One region of the Arthrobacter sp. RT-1 genome, then DNA from elsewhere that is predicted to be linked to it. Evidence: riboswitches for the same ligand, from Rfam matches in the RefSeq annotation. Region 1 holds a riboswitch; each other region holds the start of a gene.
What was found. A riboswitch is a leader RNA that binds a small molecule or an ion and turns the genes downstream of it on or off. The one in region 1 is predicted to bind S-adenosylmethionine.

Region 1 (5,299 bases):
CGATGCCTGCCAGGAGCCGCTCGGCATCCTCGAGCCTGGAACCGAGGCCGAAGCTGGCACGAAGGGACCCGGAGGGAAGCCCCAGCCGCTTCAGCAGCGGATGCGCGCAGAAGCGCCCGTCCCGCAGCCCCACCCCGTGCTCAGCGGAAAGGTACGCGGCAACGAGCCCTGCGTCGTAGCCCTCGACGGAAAAGTTGACCACACCGATGGTGTCCGTGTCCGCGTTGGTGTCTTTGAAGATCTGGTGGACCGTGACCCCGTCGATGTCCTGCAGGCCCTCCACCAGGAACGAGCGGATGGCGGACTCGTGCGCGTGCCAGCGGTCCTGGTCCAACCCGGCGATGACCTGGGTGGCGCGGGCAAGGGTGGCCGCGCCCAGGACGTTGGGGGAGCCGCCCTCGTGGCGGGCGGGGCCTGTTGCCCAGCTGACGCCGTCGAGCCTTGCTTCCTTGACGGCGCCGCCGCCGGCAAGGTGTGGAACACCGGCGTCGAGCCAGTCAGGGCGTCCCACCAGGACACCGGCGCCGAAGGGCGCGTAGAGCTTGTGGCCGGAGAACGCGACGTAGTCGACGTCGTCCGCGCTGATGTCAATGCGGCGGTGCGGCGCCAGCTGGGCGGCATCGACCACGATCCGTGCGCCGTGCTGGTGGGCGAGCGTTGCCAGGGCGCGGACGGGAAGGATCTCGCCGGTGACGTTTGAGGCACCGGTGATTGCCAGCAGGCTCACGCCGCCCTGCTCCAGCTCAGCGCGGACGGCCTCGATGGTTCCCGCGATGGTGTCGGCGGCAACGATGCTGCGGTGGGGTACTCCCTGCCAGGGCAGCAGGTTGGCGTGGTGCTCGATGTCCAGGTACAGGACGTCACCGGCATGGCGTCCGTCAGCGACGGGCAGGCAGCCGGCCAGCAGGTTGAGTGAGTCCGTGGTGTTCCTGGTGAAGATGACGGAATCATCCGGCCGGCCGCCCACGAAATCGCGGACGATGCTGCGGGCGTTCTCGTACACGGAGGTGCTGATTTGCGAGGCGTACCCGGCGCCGCGGTGGACGCTGGCGTAGTACGGCAGGATCTCGTTGAGGTAGGCGGACACCACCGAGAGGGCGGGGGCAGACGCGCCATAGTCGAGGTTGGCGTACCGGACATGCCCGCCGGCGATCAGGGGCGCCTGGATTTCCGCGCCGGTGACGGCGGCGAGGGGGCGGCCGGCGATCGCCTGGCGCGCGTCGAGGGCCGTTGCAGCTTTGGTGGTGATGTCGGCGTTGGGGGAGACGGTGGCAGTTGTCACAGAGACCTCACTTCAGAACAGGACTCCGGCATAGAGGAATCCGCGCTTGCCGCATCCGCTCCGGACCGGCCTGGTCGTCACCCGGGGCACCCCACCGCGAATGGAGGGTTGCCGGCCAGCAAACCGGGGTTTTGCGCTGGCACTCGTGACCTGGTTAAGAGCGTAGAACATGGGGCGGCCAGGTTTGAAGCCGGCGCAATTGTTAAGGCTTTTGTTACGCGCCGTCGCAAAAGGCGTATCTAGCCGAAGAAAACGACGGCGGGCGCCTCCTTTCGGGGCGCCCGCCGTCGATTCTTCGGTCAGGTGGTGTTGGGGCCGGGGTCAGAGAAGGTCGTCGAGGCCCGGGTTCAACCGCTGCAGCACCTCGGAGTGCAGGATGGAGTTGGTGGCCAGGGCGTTGCCGCCGAACGGACCGTCCTCGCCCTCCAGCGACGTGAAGCGGCCACCCGCCTCCACCACGATCGGTACCAGGGCCGCCATGTCGTAGAGGTTGAGCTCGGGTTCGCAGGCGATGTCCACCGACCCTTCTGCCACCATGCAATAGGACCAGAAGTCGCCAAAGGCGCGGGTCCGCCAGACGTCCTCGGTCAGGCCAAGGAACTCGTCAAGGTTTCCGCGTTCCTTCCATCCGCCCAGGCTGGAATATGACAGTGAAGCGTCGGACAGGCTGGAGACGTCGGACACCCGCAACCGGGTGGCCGCGGCAAGTGAACGGCCCATGTAGGCGCCCATGCCCTTGGCCGCCCACCATCGCTTGCCCAGTGCCGGGGCACTGACCACGCCAACTACCGGCTCGCCCTCGTCAACGAGGGCAATAAGGGTTGCCCACACGGGCACGCCGCGGACAAAATTCTTGGTGCCGTCGATGGGATCGATGATCCACCTGCGCGAGCCGTGGCCGGTGCTGCCAAACTCCTCACCGAGTACTGCGTCCCGTGGACGGGAACGGGAGAGCTGGCCGCGGATGGCTTCCTCCGCTGCCTTGTCCGCATCGGTGACCGGCGTCAGGTCAGGCTTGGTCTCCACGTGGAGGTCCAGTGCCTTGAAGCGGCTCATGGTCTGGTCATCCACGGAGTCGGCCAGGACGTGGGCCAGGCGCAGGTCATCGTTGTAGCTCGAAGCGGGTTGGATCATGGTTCCAAACTACCGTCTGCGGGCGGTTCTGCTGGGAGATCGGCGTTGTCAGTTGACGCTGCCGAGCTCCTTGGTCTCCTGCGCTTCCATGCGCGGATCCGCTCCGAGGAGTCTCCGCAGGGACGCAAGCCGGGCTTCGCCGGTGGGACCCGCATGGCCTCCGGCCACCCAGGCGTCCAGGCCGCAGTCCACCGCCGTGGCAGTGTGCTTGCAGCCGCGTTCGCAGTCATCGATGCCCGGCGATAGGTCCGGGAAGGACCGCAGGATCCGGTCCGGATCCACGTGCGCCAGTCCGAAGGACCGGATGCCCGGGGTGTCGATGATCCAGCTGCCGGGAGGGGCGTCCGCAAGCCGCAGAGCCAGGGCCGACGACGATGTGTGCCGGCCCCGCCCGGTCACCGCATTCACTCCGCCGGTGGCCCTTTCCGCACCCGTAAGCGCGTTGACCATGGTCGACTTCCCGACGCCGGAGTGCCCCAGCATGACCGTGACCTTCCCGTCGAGGTGGGCCCTGAGTTCGGCGACCGCTGCGCTGTCCAGCCGGGCGGACAGCCCGTCGTCGGACCGCGCATCGATGCCGGACGCCTTCATATCGGCGGTGCGGCTGATGATCACCGGGAAGTCCAGGTGCGTGTAGTTGGACAGCAGCTCCGCCGGGTCCTTGACGTCGGCCTTGGTGACGAGCAGGATCGGCTCGATGCCGGCGTCGTATGCTGCCACCAGCGCCCGGTCGATGAAGCCGGTGCGCGGCTCGGGATTGGCTGCCGCCACCACGATCACCAGCTGGTCCGCGTTTGCCACCACGGCCCGCTCCACAGGGTCGGTGTCATCGGCGCTGCGCCGCAGGAGGGTCTTCCGGTCCTGGATTTTCACCAGCCGGGCCAGGGTATCGGGTTCGCCGGAGACGTCCCCCACCAGTGAAACGAAGTCACCGGCCACCACGGGGGAGCGCCGCAGCTCGCGGGCCCGCGCGGCAATCACCGTGCGTTCGTTGCCGGAATCTTCGCCCACCACGGCGGTGTAGCGGCCCCGGTCCACGGTGATGATGCGGCCCGTGACGGCGTCGTCATGGCTGGGCCGGTCCTTCGTGCGGGGCCGGGAGCCCTTCTTGCTGGGCCGGATGCGGACGTCCGATTCGTCCCACGAGTCAGTTCGCCGCGCCACCGCTGGAACCTTCCGCCCCGGCGTCGGCCTCCTTTTCGGATGCGCCGCCCTGGGCAAGCATGTCCGCCCACAGCCGCGGGAAATCAGGCATGGTCTTCGCCGTGGTGGCAATATCCTCCACCTGCACCCCTTCGACAGCCAGGCCCAGGATGGCCCCCGCGGTAGCCATGCGGTGGTCCGCATAGCTGCGTACGACGCCGGCGTGCAGCCGTGCGGGGCGGATGACCAGGCCGTCGCTGGTCTCCTCGGCGTCACCGCCAAGGCGGTTGATCTCTGTCACCAGCGCGGCCAGGCGGTCCGTCTCGTGTCCGCGCAGGTGGGCAATGCCGCTCAGCCGGGAGGGGCCGGTGGCCAGGGCGCACAGTGCCGCCACTGTGGGCGCCAGCTCGCTGGTATCGGCGAAGTCGGCGCCCTTGATCTCCGAACCGCCGGTGACCGTCAGGACGCCGTCCGACAGCGTCACCTCGGCGCCCATCTCGGCCAGGATGCTGCGCCAGAGGTCACCCACCTGCTGTGTCTGCTCAGGCCAGCCCGGGATCCGGACCGTTCCGCCCGAAGCCAGTGCTGCCGCGAGGAACGGCCCGGCATTCGAAAGGTCCTGCTCAATCCGCTGGTCAAAAGCGCGGATGGGCCCCGGTGAGACAACCCAGTGGTTGGGGACTGAATCATCAACGGACACGCCGGCGCCACGGAGGACGGCGACCGTCATGTTGATGTGGTCCAGGCTGGGCACCGGCTTGCCCACGTGCTCCAGGTGGAGGCCCTCGGTGAACCGCGCCCCCACCAGCAGAAGCGCGGAGACAAACTGGGAGGAAGCGCTCGCGTCGATGACCAGGTGGCCGCCGCGGACTTCCCCGGTGCCTTCCACCACGAACGGCAGAGACGCCGGGGCGCCGCCGCCTTCCGCGGATACGCCCACCCCCAGCGCCTTGAGCGCTTCGATGATGGTTCCCATTGGCCGCTTGCGGGCGTGCGGATCGCCGTCGAACACGCTGTCCCCGTTGCGGAGGGCCGCGAGCGGCGGGACGAACCGCATCACCGTGCCCGCGAGGCCGCAGTCGATCCTGGTGAGGGGCGCAGCCGTGTCCTGTCCCAGCGGAACCACCTCGAGGTCCGGCCCAAAGGCGCCGTCACCGGGCACTTCAGTGATGCGGGCACCGAGCTGGCGGAGGGCCTCGATCATCAGGGCCGAGTCGCGGGAGTGCAGGGGAGCCCGCAGGCGGGACGGACCATCGGCCAGCGCCGCGAGGACGAGGTACCTGTTGGTCAGTGATTTCGAACCGGGAACCGTGACGGTGGCATCAACGGGCCGCGAGGCGAAAGGTGCGGGCCAATGGGGAACAGGAGCTCCGGAGTCGTCCCGGGTGGCGGCTGCAGCGGTCATTCGTGCTTATGCCCCCGTGGCCTGTTCCACGGCGCGGCGCACGGCCTTGTCCGCTTTCGACAGCTTCTTGTTCGTGGTCTTCCTGGCATCCGCAGCAAAGTGCGAGGCGCCCTTCCGGGCATCGGCGGCCAGGTGCTCGGCGCGCCAGGCCAGCCCCGGCTTGCCTGCGGTGTCCACGGAGGCAAGCAGGGCGCCGCCGCTCAGGGACAGGTTCTTCAGCAGCTGGTTGCGGCGCGTCTCGCGGCCTTCCTTGCTGCTGATGTCCGCGCTGCGCCATTCGACGAAGGTGTTGAGCAGGGAAATGACTGTCAGCAGGGTGGCCGAAAGCCTGGAGA
Region 2 (5,299 bases), on a different contig from region 1:
GAGTCCCAGCCGCAGCAGTACCTCGTTCTCCTCCGGGTCCACCACGAATTCCTGCAGCTCGTTCAGGATGTGCCCATACAGAAAGCCGTAGTACGCGCGGTAGACGTGCAACGCGTCCGGCGGCGAAAATCCTGCCCCCACCAGCAACGCGAGGATCTGTTCGAGCGGACGCAGGGTGCCGAGCGGCCGGAGGCCCAGCGGCGTGGACAGCGGCCGGGTCACCAGCAGCGGCACCACGTTCGGGTGCTGCAGCGCCAGCAGCCGAAGATTGTGGGCAATCTGCCGGAGCTGGGCTTTCCAGTCCGGGTCTTCTTCGTGGACAGGGAGTTCGTTGAGTACCAGTTCGGAGACCCCGTCCAGCAGTGCGGCCCGGTTCTCGGCGTAGCGGTAAAGGCTCATGGGGTCCCGGCCAAGTTCCTGGCCGAGGCGGCGCATGGTCAGCGCGTCCAGGCCTTCGGCGTCCACGAGTTCCAGGGCCGTGGCCAACACCAGTTCCCGGCTCAGCCTGGCCTTGCGGTCGGCGGCCGGAGCGCTTTTCGGGGAAGCCATTGGTTCCATCCTGGGAGGGGCGGTGCAGGGTCCAGCGGTAATTCCAGACGCTTGCCGTATTTGTAGTCTACGAGTAAAGTCTACATTGTAGATGCAGTGTTTACGCCGCATCCGGACCTCATTTCTTTCGGGGCCCACCTCACACTCCATTGCCCCGTGCACGGCAGTTGAGGCTTGCTGCTGTAGCCGAACGGCGGCGCCACGCACTTAGCGAAGGGACGCCGTCATGGCTAATTCGCAGTTCGACCTTTTCCTCCATGAAGCCACCTACATCGACCAATCCTCCGACTCAACGCTGGACCAGGACCGCCTTTACGGCCTCTACACCAGCTGGTGCTTCATCAACCAGCAGGCCCCCGGTCCGGAGTCAAAATTCTGGGCGGCCATGAAAAACAGGATCACGCCGGGGCACAACGGCCTGCGCATGAAGGGGCCCGCCGCTGCGGACTACATCATGACCAGCTACCCCGGACTCGTCTAAGAGCCCACACAAAAGGGCGTGAACCGCCGGCACCTGGCCGGCGATTCACGCCCTTTCAGTTTGTTAGGGCCCACCTACGTGGGAATGATCCGGAAGAGGAACCTGGTCCGGACCATGACCCACAGGAGTCCCAGTACCGCGGCGTAAGCGGCAGTGTTAAGCAGCACGTTCTCCTGCTGCAGGGCCGGGATATTGGCAACGACGGCGATCAGCACCACGTGCATGATGAACACGTAGAGGGTGGCGCGGCCCAGCGGAATCAGGAACCAGCCGAGCGCGCGCCGCACGGGTTTCCAGTACGCCGTGAGGAAGGCGTAGGCCGCCACCACCAGGACCAGGACGTTGAGCAGCCGTCCCGGCGCAAGGTACGTCCGGGAGAACAGCAGATCATAGAGCGACCGGTACAGGGTGTCCGGGATGATGGCGAGCCGGACGTCAAAGCCGTTGGCCAGGTAGGGGTTGCCCCAGGAGAGGAACGCAAACAGCAGTGCGACGGCGGTGCACGCGGCCACCACCCAGAGCCTCGCCGAGAGCCAGGCGACGATGCTGCGCCGGTGGTACCCCGCCACCAGTCCGATCACGAACAGCACTTGCCATACGAGCAGCGGGAACGAGTCCTCGAACTGTGACGGCAGGAGCCGGAAACGGGTCAGCGAGCCTACGGCGTAAACCGCCAGGGCGGCGGCCAGCACCCAAACGGCTTTGCCGCGGTTGAGCGCCGCGAGGATCAGCGGGCTGACCAGAAGCAGCACCACGTAAAGTCCCATCACGTTGAACTGCCACGGGCCAAATTGCAGCAGCAGGATGGCAGGGAGCACCTGTGGCGGCACCGGGAACTGGAACAGGGACTCCATGCCCGCGTAGAGGTAATAGGTGCGCCCGGCGCCGTCGTGCCCCGCGCCGCCGGTTCCCTGGTCCACGAAGGTGGTCAGGGCGTCGGTCCGGAAGATCGGCAGCAGCGAGGCCAGGAAGACGCCGATGAGGACTATCAGCGCGGTCAGGTAGAGCTTGCCCGCCCTCCGCGAGGTGAGGTCCACCACCGTTCCGAAGTCGTCCTTGGCCCAGGGCCCGTACACCATGCCCACCACCAGGCCGGAGAACAGGACGAACAACTCGGCGCCTGAGACGAACCCCACCGCTTCCTGCGTGAGCAACTGGAACAGCGAGGTCATGCCCAGGTGGTTGACGACCACAAAAACAATGGCCAGGCCGCGCAGCATATCCACCCGGGAATCCCTGCTGGACGGGTCTGAGTATCCCCACGCCGTTGCGGCATTGACCCGGCGGGGAATCTGCCACAGGGCGACCAGGAGGATGAGGAGCGCCGCCCCCACTGTCCACGCAGCCGCCCCGGTGAGGGTGTTGGCCCGCACGAACGCACTGCCGGAGCTGACCTCGGTGACGGGGCCGGTGACAATGGGGGACGCTTCCAGCCTGCCCAGGGCGGCCTTGGCGATGCCCGGGTTTCCGGTGAGCAGCCAGTCGATGCTTGCCACTCCGGTATCCCGGGTACTGGTCCGCTCATCCCACACCACCGCCCCTGTCATGCGGAACCCGGCATCAGTGGCCGTCCCCACCACCTGGTCCCACCAGCTCGTTTTGATGTCCGCTTCCGGGGCTCCACCGGAAGCCGGGCTGTAAAACGCGGCGGTCTGCAGGAGGAACGGCTTGTCGCGCCCCTCCGAATAGGTGGCGTAGAAGTTTTCCCCGCCGGAGGCCGTCAGCATCTCCTGCAGCTCCCCCGCGCGGGGGACGGTATTGACCGCCGCACCGCCGGCTGTGTCGTCGTGATAGGCCGTCAGGCCCACCCAATCCACGGCATCGTCCCCGGGATAGTAGGGGGCGTAGGCTGAGTCTCCGCCGTCCCACTGGCCGTCACCGTTGGTGTCAAGCAGCGCGAACCCTTCACTTCCCTGCGCAGGCGCGTTCCGGTTCCGGCCGAACGGATAGTCCGTGCCCAGGTACGGTTCCCAGACCATCACCGTGCCGCCGTCAGCCTCCCGGAACGCCGCCGTCACGGCCTGGAACGCTGCGCGGTAGGCAGCGGGCTGCTGTCCCCATTCAACCCAGCTTGCGTTCATGTCCGGGGCAAACCGGATCAGCAGCTGGCCCTTGAAGGTGGAAGCAAGCTCCCGCACCTCGCCGGCGAAGGCTTTCGCGGCCGCGCCGTCAATCTGATCCAGCGGCACCGTCGGTTTCACCGTGAGCATCGCGTGGGCGCCCTGCAGCGAGGACTGCTCCAGGAAGCCCTCAATGTCGTCCTGCTCGGATGGACGGTAGGGAAAGGTGATGTCATGGCCAAAAACGGCCGGTGACGCACCCAAGCGGCCCGCAAAATCGGCGGCGGTATCCTCGCCCCATTCAAGGACTGCGCCCAGCAGCGGCTTCCCCTCTTCCGGAAAGCTCCGTGCGGCCTGCGCGGGCCCGGCGGGGAGCACTACGGCGATGAGGGCCATCAGCACCACGGCGAGGAGTGCCAGCGTTTTCCGGTGGAGGGGCACGGTGGATGACCCGGCGCGGACTCGAGGCACGGCTGTACGCATGCTGATGGGACCCCCTGCTGATGACCTGGTGACGGGGCGATGCCCCACGTGAACTCTATCCGGACGCAGGCCTGGCGGACGGTAAGGAACGCCCGCCCACCTGCGGCGATGCCGCCGTCGGACGTTCCCTTGCTGAGGTGCGCATCGTCGCCCACCACGGCCCGGACCGTTCAGTTACGGAACATGACGACGGCGGCGGTGCGGCTCCGCGTGCCAGATGTTACGTTTTTGGGGAGTAATGAGTACCGGCGCCAAGCCCTGACTGGCCGGTCGGCAACCCTCCCTTTCGCGGCGGGGTGCCTCAGGTGAATACTCGGCATATCGACCGATTCGAGCTGCAAGCGTGAGAGAAGGAGATCCGTCGTGTCTGACGCACCTGCCCCTGAAGAGAGACTGTCGTACCGGCTTGTCACCGGCCCGGATGACAGGTCTTTCTGTGAACGGATTTCCACCGCCCTGGCCGAGGGCTATGTCCTGCACGGCAGCCCGGCAGCAACGTTCAATGGCAGCAGCGTCATCGTTGCCCAGGCCCTGGTCCTGCCGGCGGCCATCGCTTCGGCTGATGCCGCCGTCGCCACTGCTGTTGACAACCTGGAGTCAGGCACCGAGGACCTCGAGTTCGACGGCGAGGGCCACGCATGAGCTACGCAGGAGACCTGACGCCTGAGGAGGCCTGGGCCAAGCTGGAGCAGGGCGCCATCCTGGTGGATGTGCGCACCGAGGGCGAATGGGCCCACATCGGCATTCCGGACACCAAGGCCACTGACAATGATCCCCTGTTCATCCAGTGGACGTTCCCGGGCGGCATTCCCAACCCCGATTTCATCAAAGACCTGAGCCAGCAGGCGCCGGAGGACAACGGGACCGAGCTGCTGTTCATCTGCCGCTCCGGCCAGCGCTCCATCTCCGCGGCCATCGCCGCCACCCAGGCCGGTTTCACCTCGTACAACGTCCTGGAGGGCTTCGAGGGTGAGCCGGACCGCTACGGCGAACGCACCGTCAACGGCTGGAAGAACCGCGGCCTGCCAACCAACCTGGGAAAGAACTAAGTGACCTTCAATAACGACGCCGCCGGCTGGAGCCCTGACACCCAGGCCGTCCGCGGTGGGCTGGACCGCACCAACTTCCAGGAAACCAGCGAGGCCGTGTTCCTGAACTCGGGCTTCGTGTACGAATCCGCTGCCGCCGCCGAGCGGGCATTCACGGGTGAGGACGAGCGCTTCGTCTACTCCCGGTACGGCAACCCCTCGGTGGCCACATTCCAGGAGCGGCTCCGCCTGCTCGAGGGCACCGAGGCGTGCTTTGCGACGGCGTCGGGCATGTCCGCCGTCTTTACCGCCCTCGGCGCGTTGCTGGCTGCCGGCGACCGCGTTGTTGCCGCCCGTTCGCTGTTCGGGTCCTGCTTCGTGATTTTGAACGAAATCCTGCCCCGCTGGGGCGTGGAGACGGTCTTCGTGGACGGGCCGGACCTGGAGCAGTGGCGTGAGGCCCTGTCCCAGCCCACCACCGCCGTCTTCTTCGAATCGCCGTCCAACCCGATGCAGGAGATCGTGGACATCGCCGCGGTCAGCGAACTCGCGCACGCCGCGGGTGCCACCGTCGTCGTCGACAATGTCTTTGCCACTCCCCTGCTGCAGCGCTGTGGCCAGCTCGGTGCGGACGTTATCGTCTACTCCGGCACCAAACACATTGACGGCCAGGGCAGGGTTCTGGGCGGCGCCATCCT
Region 3 (5,299 bases), on a different contig from region 1:
GCGGCTGTTACCAGAGCCGCTTGGTTGCCCGGCGGGCGCCTTCTCCCAGTGCTTCAAGCTTGGCGACGGCGATCTGGGGGTGGACGCGCCCGCCCAGGCCGCAGTCCGTGGAGGCAATGACGTTCTGGCGGCCCACTACCTCGGCGAAACGGACAATGCGGTCTGCCACGAGGTCCGGGTGCTCCACCACGTTGGTGGCGTGCGAGACGATGCCGGGGATGATGACCTTGCCCTCGGGGAGCTTGGTGTCCTCCCACACCCGCCACTCGTGTTCGTGGCGAACGTTGGCGGCCTCAAAGGAGTACCCGCCGGCGTTGATCTGCAGCATTGTGTCCACGAGGTCCGCGAACGGGAGGTCGGTGGTGTGGGGGCCGTGCCAGGAGCCCCAGCAGAGGTGGAAGCGCACCTGCTCCTCGGGAAGGCCGCGGAGGGCGTAGTTCAGCGCTTCCACCCGGATCTGCGTGAACTTGAGGTAGTCCTCAACGGTGGGTTCCGGACTGATCTGGTCCCAGTTCTCAGCAATGGAGGGATCATCGATCTGCAAAATGAGGCCGGCGTCCACGATGGCCTTGTACTCCTCGCGGAGTACGTCCGCGCAGGCGTAGATATACTCCTCCTCCGTGGCGTAGTACTCGTTGGTGATCCGTGATGCGCTGCCGGGGGAGAGCGCTGCCACGAATCCTTCTTTTAATCCGGTTGCGGCAAGGCCTGCCTTGAGGTTGGCAGCGTCCGAGGCCACCGCGTCCTGGCCCGTGTACACCAGCGGTCCCGTGACCTTCGGGAACGGCTTGGCGCCGCCAGTGAAGATGCCGCTGGTGGGATCGTTGTAGGCCTCGGCAAAAAGGACGCGGTCGCGGCGGTGGATGAATCCCGTCAGCTGGACGTTGCCGGGGGCGGATTCCTTCGGCTCAACGGCCCATGTGGCGTCATTGTCCAGTTCCAGGCCGCCCATCCGGGCAAATGAGTAGGACCACCATGCGCCGTAGTCCACAGCGGCGGACATCGCGTGGCCGTACTCGCCGTCGTTCGGGATATCGATGCCCAGGCTTTGCTGACGCTGGACCAGGTCCACAACGGAAGCGGTGAGGAGTTCGTTGTATCCCTCCACGTCGGCCGGGTTTTCCTCGCGCGCCGCGTTGGCGGCGATGAGCTCGGGCGTGCGCGGCAACGAACCTGCGTGGGTAACGCGGATGTGGTCGGTGTTCAGGGACATGCTGGATTTTCCTTTCCATCGGTCCTGGCAGTAGCACCTTCTGCAGGCAGGACGTGTCCTGCCCTGACGGGTTGCTGCGGCGTCATTGAGCCAGGTCTCTTGGCCGCTCCGGATGGTTCACTGTCACTTAAATCCACCATCGCGGGCGGGGGCAAATTCGCTTCGCCATATGTCGCGCCGCGTTAACAGCTTTCGATTCGTAATAACTGGGTGCGGACACCAGTCATGTCCATTGACAGGTTCTGTCCAGCTTGGTTGGCTGATGTCACAGCCGGCAATGGGGGACATAGCGGGCTGGACGCACCTAATGCACTCGAAAGAGGTAACGCACCGTGAGAAAAACCGTGGCAACTTTCAGGACCCTGGCCGCCGGAGCCCTTGCTCTTGCCGTTGTGGCAGGACCGGCACCGCTCGCCCATTCAGTGGGTGAAGGTCCGAACTACGACGGTAACGGCCAAATCACCACCTCGAAGCTGGCCAGCTATGACCAGATGGTTTCCTTCCTGAAGGACCAGGATGCCCGCCAGTCCGCCATGGAGCTTGAGGTCATCGGGCAGACCGTCAAGGGACGCGACATCCACCTGGTCAAGTACATTTCGGACCCGGCGAAACCCACCATCCTGTACCTCACGCAGCAGCACGGCAATGAGCAGCTCACCACCGAAGGCGCCCTGGAATTCGTCAAGCACCTCGGGACGGGCAAGTCGGAGGACATCCTGGACGGCGTGAACATCCTGATCGTTCCCATGCTGAACGCCGACGGCGCCATGGGGGACGTGAACTTCCCGCTGGATGACTACCTGGCCAAGGGTGACCGCAACATGACCCGCTACAACGCCGAGGAAGTGGACCTCAACCGCGACCACGTGGACAAGATCCAGCCGGAAACGCAGGCGCTGCACAACAATGTGATGCGCCAGCACAAGATCGACTACATGATCGACCTGCACCACCAGGGCACACGCAGCGAACGCGACGGAAAGCTGGTCTCGGGGTCCATCCTTTACCCAACCACACCCAACGCCGATCCTGCCGTGGTGGAAAAGTCCAAGCAGCTGGGCGCCGTGGTGTTCAACAACGTCGACTCCACCGGCTGGGGCCACCTGGGCAAGTATGTGGGCGGCAGCGCCGAAACCATCAGCCGCAATGGGATTGCCGTTGAGTACGGCATCGCAACCTTGCTCTTCGAAATGCGTGGCATGTCCGACCACTACGCGGACGGCGTCGCCCTGGGCCTGCGCAGCAACGGTTACCTGATCCAGCAGACCGTGACCACGCTGACTGCAACCGCGGCAGCAATTGCGGACGGCTCCATCGCCGACGCCGACACCTCCTTCTGGGACAGCCTTGCCACCCAGACGTCCCGGCCGGGCGAGGAAGCCGACGGCGAGTAGCCATAACGCCCACCCGCCGCGGTCCTTGCCTGCAGGAGTCCTTTACCCTGCAAGAAGGACCGCGGCGGCCCAACGAGTGGACAAAGTCGCTCATCGGCTAAACTTGGGTGGTAAGAGCCCCGGAACTCTTGCATCGCTGCCCCGTCCCGCGGACCAGCGACGGCCGGTCCATTCGGGGCATTCTCATGAACGGCGCCGCACCGGGCAAGCCACCTCCATGGCCGGACCCGGGCAGCCCGAACGAATGGGGGAGGATCCCATGCCAGCAATTGTGATCGTAGGAGCCCAGTGGGGCGACGAAGGAAAAGGCAAGGCCACTGACCTTCTGGGCGGCCGCGTGGACTACGTCGTCAAGCCCAACGGCGGCAACAACGCCGGGCACACCGTCGTCGTAGGCGGTGAAAAGTACGAACTCAAGCTGCTGCCGGCAGGCATTCTCAGCCCCAACGCGGTTCCCATTATCGGCAACGGCTGCGTGGTGAACCTCGAAGCACTCTTCCAGGAAATCGAAGGGCTGCAGGCTCGCGGCGCAGACACCTCCAAGCTCCGGGTTTCCGCCAACGCCCACCTCGTGGCCCCGTACCACCAGGTCCTGGACAAGGTGACCGAGCGGTTCCTGGGAAGCCGCGCCATCGGAACCACCGGACGCGGCATCGGCCCGGCCTACATGGATAAAGTGGCCCGGCTGGGCATCCGCGTGCAGGACGTCTTTGACGAGTCCATCCTCCGGCAGAAGGTGGAGGGCTCCCTGCGCCAGAAGAACGAACTGCTGGTGAAGGTCTACAACCGCCGCAGCGTCCTGGTGGAGGAAATCGTGGAGTACTTCCTCTCCTTCGCCGAGCGGCTCCGTCCGCTGGTCATCGACAGCACCCTGGTCCTGAACACGGCGCTCGATGAGGGCAAGGTGGTCCTGATGGAAGGCGGCCAGGCAACATTCCTGGACGTGGACCACGGAACCTACCCGTTCGTCACCTCCTCCAACCCCACTGCCGGCGGCGCCTCGGTGGGTTCCGGCATCGGCCCAACCCGCATTTCCCGCTCCATCGGCATCATCAAGGCGTACACCACACGCGTGGGCGCCGGTCCGTTCCCCACCGAGCTTTTCGACGAGATGGGCATGTACCTGCAGAAGACCGGCGGGGAATTCGGCGTCAACACCGGGCGCCCGCGCCGCTGCGGCTGGTACGACGCCGTCCTGGCCCGCCATGCATCCAGGGTCAACGGCTTCACGGACTACTTCGTCACCAAGCTGGACGTCCTCACCGGCATCGAGCAGATCCCCGTGTGCGTGGCCTACGACGTGGACGGCGTGCGCCATGACGAGATGCCCATGACGCAGACCGAGTTCCACCACGCCAAGCCCATCTTCGAATACTTCGAAGGCTGGACCGAGGACATCACGGGTGCCCGCACCCTTGCTGACCTGCCCGAGAACGCCCGCAACTACGTGCTGGCCCTGGAAAAGCTGTCCGGCACGCGGTTCTCCGCCATCGGCGTGGGCCCGGACCGTGACCAGACCATCGTGGTGAACGACCTTATCAACGACTGACGTGTGGGCCCACGCCCGCAGGGTTCCCTGGCCGAGCTTGCGAGGCTAGGGAGTGGGTGGGGACGACGACGGCGGGTCACCCGAGTGGGTGGCCCGCCGTTTGTCTTCCCAAAAGTATGGCAATTTACATAGGGTTAACCCGGCTGGTCTTGTGAGGCTGCGTCATTGGACGACAGACTTATCAACACCACGTGATGCAATCACCAATTCGTTCGACCAAACCCGCGGGAACATGCGCAGCACCGCGCACAGACCAGCTGGCGACAAGGATGTCGCCGGGCAGGATCCCGCAGACCGGAAGGATTTCTTATGGCCGGAAAGTTCGAAGCTTTTGTCGACTCAGATTCGTTTTTCAGGTTCCGGCTTCTGGCCCCCGATGGCACGGTGATGGCGGTGTCCGGGCCTTTTGAGGACAAGTCCGCACTCGCCGCCGGGATCGCCGCCGTCCGTGAATGCGCAGGTACCGGTCTGGTCACCGATCTCTGCCCTGCCGGGGCAGTAACCAGGAGCTCCGCCGCGGCTCCCGCTGTTGCTCCAATGAGGCCCCAGGCTGACTGCGATGACCAGCGCGTCCCCGCCAGGGTGCACGCTTTTACGATCGCCAAGGAACCGCGCCGGCAGGGGAGTGCACCGCGCTGGATCCCGGCCGCGGCCCGCTGAACCTCCTCCAAAAAGTTTTGGAAAGTTTTTTCAGGAACGCGTAACCCTTTCGCCGTCGTCAGCGATTACCCCTATGTAGCGCCGGTCTGGAACTTGTCCCCCATCACGTTCCAGACCGGCTCTTTCATTGATCCGGTGGCAGGGGCAGCTGCCTCATGCCGGAACCGGTGACGCCCGTGGCGGTCCCGGCGCAGTGGTTACCGAGGGGTAAAGTAATGCGGGGAAAAGCCGTTCCACCCCTGTGGAAGGCCTTCCCGGGCAAACAAACCCCTCTTTGACTGGAAGCACTACGTCCGTGACCGATGCACTGACCGACGAGGCTTTGCGGGATGAATCCCGCCAGGCTGACGTGTTCAGCCTCGTCTACCGGACGTATGCATCACAGGTTCTGGGCTATCTCACAGCCCGGGGAGTCGAGGATCCGGAGGCGGCAATGCAGGAGGTGTTCCTCTCCGTCCTGCCCCGGCTTGCCACTATGCACGG
Region 4 (5,299 bases), on a different contig from region 1:
GGATGCCGGGATCTCGCCGCGGGACAAGGCGGCCTTCGAGGCCAATGGCACCGAAGTTATCGTCGCGCCCAGCTGAACTCCCGGCTCAATACGGCAGGCCTGAATATCCCCGGCCTGAATATCCCGCCTGAATATCCCCGGCCTGAATATCCCCAGCCTCAATACCTCCGGCCTGGATACGGCAGGCCTGCACACCGCCCTCCGAATACCGCCGGCGCCACGCGTGGATTGCTCGGTCAGGCTTGACCCAGCAACTGCAGGCAAGATGGGTACATGTTGGTTCCCTCCCGCCGCCGCCTGAAGTTCGAAGTCTGGATTGTACTGGGCCTCTCCCTTGGCCAGTCCGCCGTGTACTCCGTGGTGCAGCTCCTGGACAAGATGACCCGTGCGCCGCTGGCCGAGGGCACCTCAACGCTGAACCGCTCCCAGAGTACACGCGAGTATTTTGACCTGACCTACCAGTTGCTGGACATCATTTTCGCGCTGGTTCCTGTGCTGCTGGTGATCTATTTCCTCACTGACCAGCGGCAGGCGGCGTCCGGAGATGTTGGCAATCAGGGCTCAGCCTTCCGGAAGCTGGGCTTCAATTTTGCGCGGCCGGGAATGGACATGATGCAGGGGGTGGGGTTGGCGGCCCTGATCGGCATCCCGTCGCTCGGCCTCTACGCCGCGGGCCGGGCGCTGGGGATAACCACCGCGATCATTCCCAGTGCGCTGGACGCCTACTGGTGGACGGTGCCGGTTCTGATCCTGTCCGCCATCCGGCATGCCGTGGTGGAGGAAGTCATCGTGGTGGGCTACCTGCTGAACCGCTTCGGCAAGTTTGGCTGGAGCGTGCCGCTGTCCATTGCCGCCAGCGCGCTCCTGCGTGGAAGCTACCACCTGTACCAGGGCTTCGGGCCGTTCATCGGCAATGTGGTCATGGGTATTGTCTTCGCGTGGCTCTACACCCGGACCAAGCGCGTCATGCCCCTGGTCATTGCACATGCGTTGCTGGACATCGTCGCTTTTGTCGGCTTCAGCCTTTTTGGAAGGTCCGTGGGCCTGGGCTAGGCGGGCACGACGACGGGCGGGGCACAAGCGGGCCGTTGCTCAGTTTCCGGTCCCGTGCAGGACACGCAACAGGCCTTCCTCACCCGGGGACAGCCCGATGTAGCAAAGGTCCGGGTAGCCGTAGGGACCACCCTTGGTCAATGACCGCGGCCGGTGCACGTTTCGCTTCCGCCGTGAAAGTTGTCTCCGTTTCCGCTTCCGATGCAGCTCGCGCCTGAGTTGATCCGGCCATTGTGGTGGTTCCCAGTCCTGGTGTTCGCTTTTGTATCTTCGGCCTGCTGGTGAAATCCAGCCGGGTGGTTCGTTTTTGGTGGCCGGGGTGGGTGTCCAACCACTGGTGTGCTTCAGGCGGTGGTGCTTCGGGCAGGGCTGGCCCAGGTTGCTGATCCCGGTGGTCCCGCCGTGATGCCACGCCAACAAATGGTCAGCTTCGTTGTCCAGGGAGTTGTTGGAACAGCCCGGGAACGGGCACTTCCCGTCCCTCATACGCAGCCACCGCCGGATAGCCTTCGTAACCCGGTAGCTGGTGCGCCCGATTTCCAGCGGCGCCCCGTCCCGCGGATCCACCAGCACCCGATAAAACGAGCCAGCACCGTCCGCCACCAACTTCCGCGCCATCGACGCCGGGATCGGGCCGTAGCCGTCGAGCATCGCCGGTTCATCCGTCAGACCCATAAGCGAGAACACGGGCACCGTAACCAGGACCTCCGCGTGCGGAATACGGACCTCCGCAACAGTACCGCCGGAATCCTGCACGGTCTGCCCGTGCTGCCCGTTCTGTCCGTTGCTGAGGACGGCGTCGGCGAAGATGTCGGCGCAGATCTGAGGCAGGGTCCGGGACTCGTCCGGGCCCTGCAGTCCCCGGGCCAGGGCGGTGGTGCGGTTCCACATCGCCGACGCGGTATCGGCAGGGAGGTAGGCGTGGAACCAGGCCATCCCGTCCTGGTCCGGACGGTGTTCGACCCGCCGCTCCGCGACACTTTTGGCGTGGCGTTTTTCAAGGGATTCGGGGTGGTGGCGTTCGCGCCAGATCCGGGCCTTGTGCCGGAACCGGTGCGGCACCAACTCACCCGGCCCCGCACACCCGGTGGCCAGGTTCGGTGCGTCCGGGCCCAGGAAATGCTCCTCCAGCGCGGCGGCCCCGGCCCGATCCAGGGTGGCGGTTTCCTCCACCATGGCCTTCGCGTGCGCCCACGACAAGCTACCGTCCTGCAACCCCGCCAAGGTCAACGGCAAAACATTGGCCAGCACCTGCGACTGCTCCAGCAGCACACCGGCAGCCCGCGCACCAATAGTCAACACACCCGCGACCTCCGCGACCATCGACGCTTCCTGCGCCATCGCCCCGGACGGCACCATGGCCCGTGACGCCACAGCCTTGGCAGCTTCTGCATACCCTGCCGCAAGATGCACCTTCAACGCCGCGGTCCGTGCTTCAAGCCGGGCGACCCCGGCGAGCCCGTCCAGGCTCCGATCAGCCTGCTCCCGCAACGGATCAAAACCCTCACCGGTCCCACGCAGCACAGCACCCAGCTCAGCAAGGGACGCCTCAAGGACCTCCAACGCTTCCAATGCCGCCCTGCTTGCCATAGGAAAACTATGACAGGGGGGTCTGACAAAGCACCGAGGGATTTCAGCATGCCGGGTCCAGCACGCATTCCACCCTTGCTGTCTGCGACCGTCTGGAACCCGGCAAACCAAGAACCCGGCAAACCAAGAACCCGGCAAACCAAGAACCCGGCAAACCAAGGAACCGGCAAACCAAGACCGGGCACGCCAGGAAATGGATTCGGCCGCCATCGGCAGGTGACTTCGTTGTCACATGCTGATGGCGGCCGAAGATGGTCGGACAGGGAACCCAAGGGGGGTGCCCCTGCGTGATCCGGCAGCACCGGACCACGCAGCAGGAGGTCAGATTGTGACGGCTCCGCTGGCGGTTTCGAACGTAACTGACAGAATGCCCGGCGTCCCGTGTGGCGCCACCCACTCCACGGCCACGTCTTCCAGCGGCTTCTCCACCGGTTCGCCCAGCCACTCGGTGACCCGGGCAGCCGAACCGGCAATGGTGAGGCAGCTCATCTTGACGTTGCTGTCGTAGGCGTTGGACGGGTGCAGGGAGGGGTCGCCCTCCCACTTGAGCATGTACGGAACCTGGGGGTCGGCAATGAGCCCCAGGATGCCGATCTGCTTCCACACCAGTTCACGGCCGTCCGGGAATTTCCGGTTGCCGTTCACGGCGGAGCGTCCGAGGCGTTCTTCGAAGGGGGCGAGGTCGTCCACTTCGACGCACCAGCCCATCCATCCGCCGCCGGCCGCCGAGCGGGCACGTACTGCCTGCCCGAAGGGTGCCTTGTCCGATGCGGGGTGGTCCAGGACCTCCACCACCTCGAGGTATTTGTGTCCCGCGAGCGGGATGATCATATTCCGGGTTCCGAACCGGGGGTGTACCCCGCCTTTCACTGCCTCAACGCCGAGGGCAGAGGAAATACGTTCGGTAGTGGCCGCGAGGCCATCGTGTTCACAGGCGTAAGAGACGTGATCCATGCGCATGCCAACATCTTGGCACTTTGTGATCGGGCTCTCAGCTAAGGGTTGCCTTACTGGGATTTTCCGAGGTCAACCCCTTCACGGGCCACCTTCAGGCGGCGAAACCTGCAGGACTATGTTCGTCACAATGCTGTCCGGCCAGCCGGCAATGTTCCTACACTGAGCTCAGGTCATGAGCGCCAGCGCCAAGCCCCGGCTCGCTGGCCGGCAACCCTCCATCCGCGGTGGGGTGCCCCGGGTGAGGACCTGGCTGTCCGGCAACGGCCGGATGGCAAGCGCGGCCCGTGGTGCTCCCAGCCCGCCCCGGGCCCATGTCAAAGGAGCCTTGAATGTCCAACGGATGGTCCTTCGAAACCCGCCAGATCCACGCCGGACAGGAACCGGACAGCGCCACCGGCGCCCGTGCGCTGCCCATTTACCAGACTACGTCCTTTGTGTTCCCCAGCGCGGAAAGCGCCGCGAACCGGTTTGCGCTGGCGGAACTGGCGCCCATCTACACGCGCATCGGCAACCCGACCCAGGACGCGGTGGAGCAACGGATTGCCAGCCTCGAAGGCGGCCTGGCAGCCCTGCTGCTCAGCTCCGGACAGGCAGCCGAGACCTTCGCTGTCCTGAACATTGCCGAGGCCGGCGACCATATTGTCGCGAGCCCCAGCCTTTACGGCGGAACCTACAACCTCTTCGCCCACACCCTGAAGAAGTTCGGCATCAGCGTCACGTTCGTGGCGGATCCGGACAACCTGGCCCAGTGGCGCGCCGCCGTGCAGCCGAACACCAAGCTCTTCTTTGCCGAGGTGGTGTCCAATCCGCGGCAGGATGTCCTGGACATCGAAGGCGTCTCCCAGGCCGCCCACGAGGCAGGTGTGCCGTTGATCGTGGACAACACGCTGTCCACGCCGTACCTGATCCGTCCGCTCGAGTGGGGCGCGGATATCGTGGTCCACTCAGCCACGAAGTACCTCGGCGGCCACGGCTCAGCCATCGCCGGCGTCATCGTGGACTCGGGCAAGTTCGACTTCAGCAAGGACCCGGAGCGGTTCCCCGGCTTCAACACCCCGGACCCCACCTACAACGGGCTGGTCTATGGGCGTGACCTCGGGGAGGGCGGCGCCCTGGGCGCCAACCTGTCCTACATCCTTAAGGCACGCGTCCAGCTCCTGCGGGACCTGGGCTCTGCTGTTTCGCCGTTCAACGCCTTCCTGATCGCCCAGGGTCTGGAGACGCTGAGTCTCCGCGTGGAACGCCACGTGGCCAACGCCGCGGAGGTTGCCCGCTGGCTGGAAGCGCGTGACGACGTCGAATCCGTCGCCTACGCGGGCCTTCCCTCGAGCCCCTGGTACGAGCGCGGCCGAAAGTACGGACCGAAGGGGACCGGTGCCATTGTGTCCTTCAACCTGGCCGGGGGTGCCGAGGCCGGCAAACGGTTCGTGGACGCCCTGGAGCTGCACTCGCACGTGGCCAACATCGGGGACGTCAGGTCCCTGGTCATCCACCCTGCGTCCACCACCCACAGCCAGCTCTCCCCGGAGCAGCAGGCCGTGGCCGGCGTGACCCCCGGGCTGGTCCGCCTGTCGGTGGGCATTGAGCACATCGACGACATCCTGGCCGACCTTGAGGCCGGCTTCCGTGCAGCAAAGGCGGCGTCGGGCGCCTGACCAGGATCAAGGCGCGACGGCGGCCGGAACGTCAGGCGGGCAGG

Region 2: another riboswitch for S-adenosylmethionine. It lies ahead of DXK94_RS01760 (DUF1737 domain-containing protein); the one in region 1 lies ahead of DXK94_RS11285 (aminotransferase class V-fold PLP-dependent enzyme).
Region 3: another riboswitch for S-adenosylmethionine. It lies ahead of DXK94_RS19220 (cobalamin-independent methionine synthase II family protein); the one in region 1 lies ahead of DXK94_RS11285 (aminotransferase class V-fold PLP-dependent enzyme).
Region 4: another riboswitch for S-adenosylmethionine. It lies ahead of DXK94_RS14600 (bifunctional o-acetylhomoserine/o-acetylserine sulfhydrylase); the one in region 1 lies ahead of DXK94_RS11285 (aminotransferase class V-fold PLP-dependent enzyme).

Annotation. Positions count from the first base shown of each region.
Region 1 is NZ_QRGQ01000012.1:26,339-31,637, reverse strand. It holds gene DXK94_RS11285 (aminotransferase class V-fold PLP-dependent enzyme) at 1-1,282, opposite strand, end outside; SAM riboswitch class IV at 1,320-1,433, opposite strand; gene hisN (histidinol-phosphatase) at 1,604-2,416, opposite strand; gene DXK94_RS11275 (ribosome small subunit-dependent GTPase A) at 2,465-3,580, opposite strand; gene aroA (3-phosphoshikimate 1-carboxyvinyltransferase) at 3,564-4,964, opposite strand; gene DXK94_RS11265 (DoxX family protein) at 4,971-5,299, opposite strand, start outside.
Region 2 is NZ_QRGQ01000002.1:80,942-86,240, reverse strand. It holds gene DXK94_RS01775 (TetR/AcrR family transcriptional regulator C-terminal domain-containing protein) at 1-549, opposite strand, end outside; gene DXK94_RS01770 (hypothetical protein) at 776-1,030, shown strand; gene opgC (OpgC domain-containing protein) at 1,105-3,573, opposite strand; SAM riboswitch class IV at 3,808-3,923, shown strand; gene DXK94_RS01760 (DUF1737 domain-containing protein) at 3,937-4,215, shown strand; gene DXK94_RS01755 (rhodanese-like domain-containing protein) at 4,212-4,622, shown strand; gene DXK94_RS01750 (O-succinylhomoserine sulfhydrylase) at 4,623-5,299, shown strand, end outside.
Region 3 is NZ_QRGQ01000040.1:222,450-227,748, forward strand. It holds gene DXK94_RS19220 (cobalamin-independent methionine synthase II family protein) at 8-1,213, opposite strand; SAM riboswitch class I at 1,226-1,332, opposite strand; gene DXK94_RS19225 (M14 family zinc carboxypeptidase) at 1,558-2,607, shown strand; gene DXK94_RS19230 (adenylosuccinate synthase) at 2,867-4,156, shown strand; gene DXK94_RS19235 (YegP family protein) at 4,466-4,816, shown strand; gene DXK94_RS19240 (RNA polymerase sigma factor) at 5,112-5,299, shown strand, end outside.
Region 4 is NZ_QRGQ01000017.1:42,014-47,312, forward strand. It holds gene DXK94_RS14580 (DeoR/GlpR family DNA-binding transcription regulator) at 1-76, shown strand, start outside; gene DXK94_RS14585 (CPBP family intramembrane glutamic endopeptidase) at 274-1,053, shown strand; gene DXK94_RS14590 (HNH endonuclease signature motif containing protein) at 1,093-2,643, opposite strand; gene DXK94_RS14595 (VOC family protein) at 2,965-3,603, opposite strand; SAM riboswitch class IV at 3,769-3,884, shown strand; gene DXK94_RS14600 (bifunctional o-acetylhomoserine/o-acetylserine sulfhydrylase) at 3,930-5,255, shown strand.